DNA from 3 places in the Paucilactobacillus salsurae genome. Region 2 is predicted to be linked to each of the others. Evidence: predicted binding sites of a transcription regulator. Region 2 holds the regulator's gene; each other region holds the start of a gene.

Region 1 (2,272 bases), on a different contig from region 2:
ACGTCTTTAACTGCAGCACTCGTGAATGGTAATTCTGCAAAACGATCATCATTAGCATTGTCTTGTAGTTTGATGTTGCCAAGTGCTGAAATAATCACATCAGTATCAGCCAATTGTTGGTAATCATTCACAAAAATATTAGTGTGAAATGGTAGATTAGGCATGGCATCTTCAAAATCAAGGGCATCCGCTTGAACTTTAGTTTCATCAATATCAATCAACACTAAATCATCCGCAAAGCCATTAGCAACAATGTAGTGCGCAACTGTTGAGCCAACGTGACCCATTCCAATAACTGCAATTTTTCTTGGCATTTTCCATCAACCTTTCATTTTGACTATTCTATAAAAAATGGACATTGAAGCAATTATACAAAAAAACTTGAAGTAAATATATACTTCAAGTCATTTTAATTACTTAGCTGGCTTTTGTTTTGCCCACTTACGTAAATCTTCAATTTTCTTTTCTTTCAATGCTCGCTTGTACTTTGGAGCAACTGGCCGACGACCTTGAACGCCATTTGGATGAGCCTTACGCATGTCATTGCCTCCTTATTTTCTTCTCTTAATAAATCAACATTCCCATTATAAAGGTTCACCACTGGAAACGCAAATACATTTTTTATAATTGAACTATACCAATATCTTCTCTGTGCCCTTTTTAAAGATTTTCAAAGGGATTTGACAAGTATACCTATATATAATATCATGGTGTTTGTAGTAAACAATAACCTAAGTAATTACACTTACTCGGAGATGGTATTATGTTACTAGATAAAAGCACGCACACTACTGCCAGTAATATCGAGGATCCTAACAACAATCCATCGGTAGATCAAGAACGCGTTGCTCTTGATGACGACTGTGCCAAAAAAGAATTAAGTTGGTTAAGTGAAGCACTCGAAAAATAACTTCATCGCCAAAGCTATGACAATTATTGTCGTAGCCTTTTTTGTATTCCTTTCACCAGCTGCTAAAATCCAGTATAATAAACACGTGCAATAAAGCAGATAAATCATTTGACCTTTATTGACCAACGCGTTAAACTACATTTACACGATTAGCAATCAATACTGCTAAGTGCTAAATAAGGAGGCAACACTATGAACTTAGTTCCTACTGTCATTGAGCAATCATCACGTGGCGAACGTGCCTATGATATTTACTCACGACTATTAAAAGACCGTATTATCATGTTGTCCGGTCCAATTGAAGACGATATGGCCAACTCCATTATCGCCCAATTATTGTTCTTGGACGCTCAAGATTCAACTAAAGATATCTACTTATACATTAATTCACCTGGTGGTGTGGTTACTTCTGGAATGGCCATCTACGATACCATGAACTTCATCAAATCTGATGTTCAGACCATCGTTACTGGAATGGCTGCTTCAATGGCCAGTGTGTTAGTTTCATCTGGTGCAAAGGGCAAACGTTTTGGTTTGCCTCATTCACAAGTCTTAATTCACCAGCCATCTGGTGGTGCTCAAGGACAACAAACTGAAATCGAAATTGCCGCAACTGAAATTTTGAAAACTCGTAAAATGATTAATCAAATTTTAGCTGACAATTCCGGTCAACCACTTGAACGAATTAATAATGATACCGAACGTGATCACTACTTAACAGCTGATGAAGCTGTTGAATATGGGTTATTAGATGGCATCATGCAAAACAGTTCAGATATGAAAAAATAATTAATACGACTTAAAAACACCCTGATTGAGTCAATCAGGGCGCTTTTTTTGTCACAAAATTACCAACTAAATTCTTCATAATAAACTTTATCTGCTGGAACATTTGCGCGCAACAATGCTTGTTTAAAGTTTCGACCCAAGCTATTTGGACCCGATAATAGATAAACCGCATTCGTATCTAAATAGTGCAAGATTTGATCAGTATTAAATCTTCCTTCTTGGATATGAACGGTTAAATTACGACGTTGTGCTGCTAAAGCTTTCAGTTGTTCCTCATAAATCAGATCGGCCGTCCGATGGGTTGAATAGTACAGATCAATTTGCCGATCATCACAGGCCTGAACAATCGACAAAAGTGGCACGATGCCGCTACCGCCACCAATTAGAACTAAAGCATCTTTTTGGTTTTGTTGAATGACATCATCAAATTTGCCATAACTGCCATCAATTTGAACTTGCGACCCAATTGTTAACTCCTGTGTCTGCTTGGTAAAATCACCATCACCACGAATGGCTAAGACAATTTGACCATCGTGTTGCACATCATTAACCACCGAAAATGGATGCAGTTCT
Region 2 (2,272 bases):
CTGATGGTGTGACAACATTGAATACTAAACTAGTTGATGGTGCACAACAAATTGGGGATGTGAATGCCGGAACTGGCAACGTCAACCATTTTGCGACACCTGTAAGTAGTCGTGAAAAAGATGTAGCTGCAAATGAAAACTTGAAGAACGTCTTTGCACCATTGGTACTAGCATTTGCACTATTCATCGGTGCAGTTGTCACACAGTTAGGATTATTTATTCCAAACAAAAAACAAGCTGCACTCAAGGATGAACCTCTAGCAGCAATCGCCACGACAGCATTAGTACAATCGTTGATTGCCTTAGTCGTGGTTGGGGTGATGGGTGTCACTGTTCAAAATTGGTTAGGATTAGCATTCTTTACCATTGTGACATCAGCATTGTTCACAGGAATTTGTATGATTTTGTATCATATGTTTGGCCGTGTCGGCGTCTTGTTTGCAGTGTTATTGGCACTCTTACAAATTGTGATTACAGGCCAGGTCTTTCCAAATGCAATGTTATCTGGTTTCTATCAAAGCGTAGCATCTGTGTTACCAATGACATATGCTATTCACGGTTTTGATAAATTAATCAACGGTGCTAGTTACAGTGCTATTTTGATGATTGTTGCAATGACCGCCTTTACCGCAATTCTTGGCGGTATCGCTTACGTATTAGATTTAATTGCAAACCGCTCCACTGATAACAAAGAAAAAGAATAAACTATTTTCAAAGTAATCGAGGATCAAACTGTTAAAGTTTGGTCCTTTTGTTGTATGATGGATGTACTGGTTGAAGTGAAATGTTTGCAATATTTATGAGAGTTTGTATAATATTAGTCAACATTAGTCAAAGAATGGAGATCACGCAATGGAAAGTCAGAATATCTCAGACATTATTGAACAGTATTTAAAGAGTATTTTGGCTGATTCAGAACAAGTCGAAATTCGCCGATCAGAAATTGCTGATTTGTTTGATGTCGTGCCATCACAGATTAATTATGTGATCAAGACGCGCTTTACGATCCAAAATGGTTATGTTGTGGAAAGTAAGCGTGGTGGTGGTGGTTATATTAGAATCGAGCGAGTCAATTTACTTGATGATGTTGATGTATTAAATACATTAATTCAGGTTATCGGTGATTCAATCAGCCAACGAGATGCAATTTCTATTATTCAGACACTTTATGATGAAGAAGTTATTACGCGTCGTGAAGCGGACTTAATGGCCGTCATGATTGATAAAAAAACACTAGCAATCAAGGATCGCCAACTAGAAAACGCATTGCGTGCTCATGTGTTAGTTTCCTTGTTAAACCGGTTACGCTTTGAAAGCTGAGAAAGAGGGGATTTCCAATGGATAACCTATTTACACCAAGTGCCAAAAATGTGTTGGTATTAGCTCAGGAACAAGCAAAGTACTTTAAACATCAAGCCATTGGTACCGAACATTTGTTGCTAGCTTTAAGTATTGAAGAAAATGGGATTGCCAATAAAGTATTACGTCAATTTTCAATTACTGAAGATGACATTCGTGAAGAAATCGAAAGATTCACAGGCTATGGAACACTTAAAAATGCTGACAAGGATACCTATTTACCGTATTCACCAAAGGCAAAAGAAGTTCTATCAATTGCTGGTGATGAGGCAAAACGTTTGGGAGCGATTAAAATTGGCACTGAGCACTTGTTATTAGCACTCCTTTCAGACGAAAGTGTGCTGTCATCGCGCATTTTGTTAAGTTTAAACGTTGATTTAAATCAAGCACGTAAAGTGGTTATGCGTCGTTTGGGAATCACTGAAACACCTAAAAAGCGCCAAGCAAACCGAGGTAAACAGCAACAAGTTGAAGGTACTCCAACACTCGATTCATTAGCACGGGACTTAACTCAAAGTGCTCGTGAAAATAAAATGGACCCAGTGGTGGGTCGTAATCAAGAAGTTCGTCGAGTGATTCAAATTTTAAGTCGACGCACTAAAAATAATCCTGTTCTTGTTGGCGAACCGGGTGTTGGTAAGACCGCAATTGCAGAGGGCCTTGCACAAAGAATTGTGGCTGGAGACGTTCCAGATGATCTTGCCCAAAAACGTCTGATGATGCTTGATATGGGTTCATTAGTTGCCGGAACCAAGTATCGCGGTGAATTTGAAGATCGTCTAAAAAAGGTGATTGATGAAATTTATAACGATGGCCAAGTGATTTTATTTATTGATGAATTACACACGTTGATAGGTGCTGGTGGTGCTGAAGGGGCTATTGACGCATCAAACATCTTAAAGCCTGCGTTAGC
Region 3 (2,272 bases), on a different contig from region 2:
TACGACGAATGGCACGCGCCACTTTGTCGACCGCCTCATTTTGACCAATGACATGGTTTTCCAAGTTTTGATCAAGATCTTTTAATTGGGTTTCTTCTTGTTTTTGTAAGTCCCCAACAGGGATGTTAGTTTTTTCTTCCACGATGTGTTGCATATCTTCAACCGTCACCGTAGCGGCGTCTTCACTATGATTTGCTTCAGCATCGTCTTTGGCTTTGGTCAACTTGGTTACTTGATCACGGTAGAAGGCTGCTTTTTCGTAGTCTTCATTATCAAGTGCTTGTTGCTTATGAGCTTCAGCGGTGTGAATCTCATTTTCAATTGTGGCTGGGTCAGCAGTCTTCAAGGTTAAGTTCTTCTTCGAACCAGCTTCATCTAACAGGTCAATGGCCTTATCAGGTAAGAAGCGATCTTGAATATAACGCGCTGATAACTTAGCAGCCGCGGTAATCGCGTCATCGGTGTACTTCACATTATGGTAATCCTGGTAGCGTGACTTAATCCCATTCAGAATTTGAATGGTTTCTTCAACACTGGGTTCATCAACTTGAACAGGTTGGAAACGACGTGCTAACGCAGAATCTTTTTCAATCTTGCGGTATTCATTTAACGTTGTAGCCCCAACTAATTGGAAGTCGCCACGAGCTAGTGCTGGTTTCAAAACGTTACCAGCGTCCATGCCACCTTCGGCATTTCCTGCGCCCATGATTTCATGAATTTCATCAATAAATAAGATGATATTATCATTTTTAGAAACTTCTTCCATTAATTGCTGCATGCGTTGTTCGAACTGCCCACGAATTCCTGTTCCTTGAACAAGCGAAACAACATCTAAACGAATAACTTCTTTATTATTTAATTTTTGCGGAACTTGACCGGCAACAATTGCTTGTGCTAATCCTTCAACTACGGCTGTTTTACCAACTCCAGCTTCACCAATTAACACGGGATTGTTTTTGGTCCGGCGGTTTAAAATTTCGATCACCCGATCGATTTCTTTATCACGGCCGATGACGGGATCGATTTTTCCTTGTTTAGCAAGTTCAGTTAAGTTAACGCCAAATTGGGCTAACAAACTGTTACCTTTGCCACGGTTACCGCCATTTCCTTGTTGTGCTTGTGTTTGGTCATTAAATGCTTGTTGACCAGCTTGACCAGCGTTTTGGCCTTGCATGGCTTTAAACAAATCATCTAAGTTACCAAAACCAAATGATGGGTTTTGTGCCATTCCATTACCTCCATTAAAGAGAGTATTTTGTGCTTCTTTCATTTTTTGATAGCAACTCTGACAGAGGCCAACTTGTACTCGCTGTCCGTTCACTTCAGCTTGTAAGTGAATGGTTGCCGGATTCTGATGGCAATTTTGACATAACATCTGTAAACCTCCTTTATCACACTATCGACATCTCTAATTTGCCAATTGAGATGAAAAGCCTTTGTGGTCGTTTGATATTGTTTGACCTTTATTGACCTTTGAACTCATTATACATTGGATAATCAAGATTGCAAGTGATTTGTCTATTTTCTGAAACACGAGTTTATCGTTGATATGATCGACTTTGTCGTGCATTCCAAGTCGTATCAACACAATAATTCTAGCACTCACACGTTTAGAATGCTAAAAATTTGTTCTTTAACGATTAACAGATATAATAGAAGACATGAATGATGGATGGGAGGATTTTAATGGATAAAGATTATCATCAGTTAATGGAAGATTTACGCCAACACAACATTGAAAGTTTTACGATCACTAAAGATGAGTTTCAAACCTTTCAGCCGATCTTTCATGCTTACGAATATCGCCAACAACTTGTTGGTAAAGCAAACCGTGGCGGTGAAATCGAGTACACCTTACTAAAAAAACAAGCTTAGTTGGATTTGAAAACAAACCGGAGCCAACATTCCGGTTAGTGCTTGTATTTACCGCTTACAATTGCTATTATTAACAGGTAAGAAAGCTTTTTTGGCTTGCCAAGAAGCTTCAAAAATTAAATCCTTGAAGGAGATTGATCACTAATGGAAAAACGCGATTTTAATGTTATTGCAGAAACTGGAATTCATGCACGTCCAGCAACTATCTTAGTACAAACAGCTTCAAAATTTAGCTCAGATATTACCTTACAATATCAAGATAAGAGTGTGAACTTGAAGTCTATTATGGGTGTAATGTCATTAGGTGTGGGACAACATGCTGACGTTACAATCACTGCTGATGGTTCAGACGAAAAAGAAGCCATCGCTGCTATTGAAGAAACAATGACAAAGGAAG

What was found. The regulator CtsR, encoded in region 2, represses protease genes until heat stress. The targets are predictions, from matches to a motif close to TTGGTCAAAAAAGGTCAAANA.
Region 1: clpP (ATP-dependent Clp endopeptidase proteolytic subunit ClpP) is a predicted target of CtsR. The motif match lies at 1,016-1,036, and genes of this name have one in related genera.
Region 3: ACYVQZ_RS08380 (ATP-dependent Clp protease ATP-binding subunit) is a predicted target of CtsR. The motif match lies at 1,454-1,474, and genes of this name have one in related genera.

The regions. Positions count from the first base shown of each region.
Region 1 covers NZ_BAAHWX010000006.1:2,458-4,729, forward strand. Annotated here, with positions in the region: gene ACYVQZ_RS06375 (L-lactate dehydrogenase) at 1-314, opposite strand, end outside; gene ACYVQZ_RS06380 (hypothetical protein) at 414-539, opposite strand; gene ACYVQZ_RS06385 (hypothetical protein) at 764-910, shown strand; gene clpP (ATP-dependent Clp endopeptidase proteolytic subunit ClpP) at 1,103-1,699, shown strand; gene ACYVQZ_RS06395 (FAD-binding oxidoreductase) at 1,759-2,272, opposite strand, start outside.
Region 2 covers NZ_BAAHWX010000002.1:270,078-272,349, forward strand. Annotated here, with positions in the region: gene ACYVQZ_RS03305 (YhgE/Pip family protein) at 1-704, shown strand, start outside; gene ACYVQZ_RS03310 (CtsR family transcriptional regulator) at 853-1,320, shown strand; gene ACYVQZ_RS03315 (ATP-dependent Clp protease ATP-binding subunit) at 1,338-2,272, shown strand, end outside.
Region 3 covers NZ_BAAHWX010000011.1:36,124-38,395, forward strand. Annotated here, with positions in the region: gene ACYVQZ_RS08380 (ATP-dependent Clp protease ATP-binding subunit) at 1-1,375, opposite strand, end outside; gene ACYVQZ_RS08385 (hypothetical protein) at 1,687-1,875, shown strand; gene ACYVQZ_RS08390 (phosphocarrier protein HPr) at 2,020-2,272, shown strand, end outside.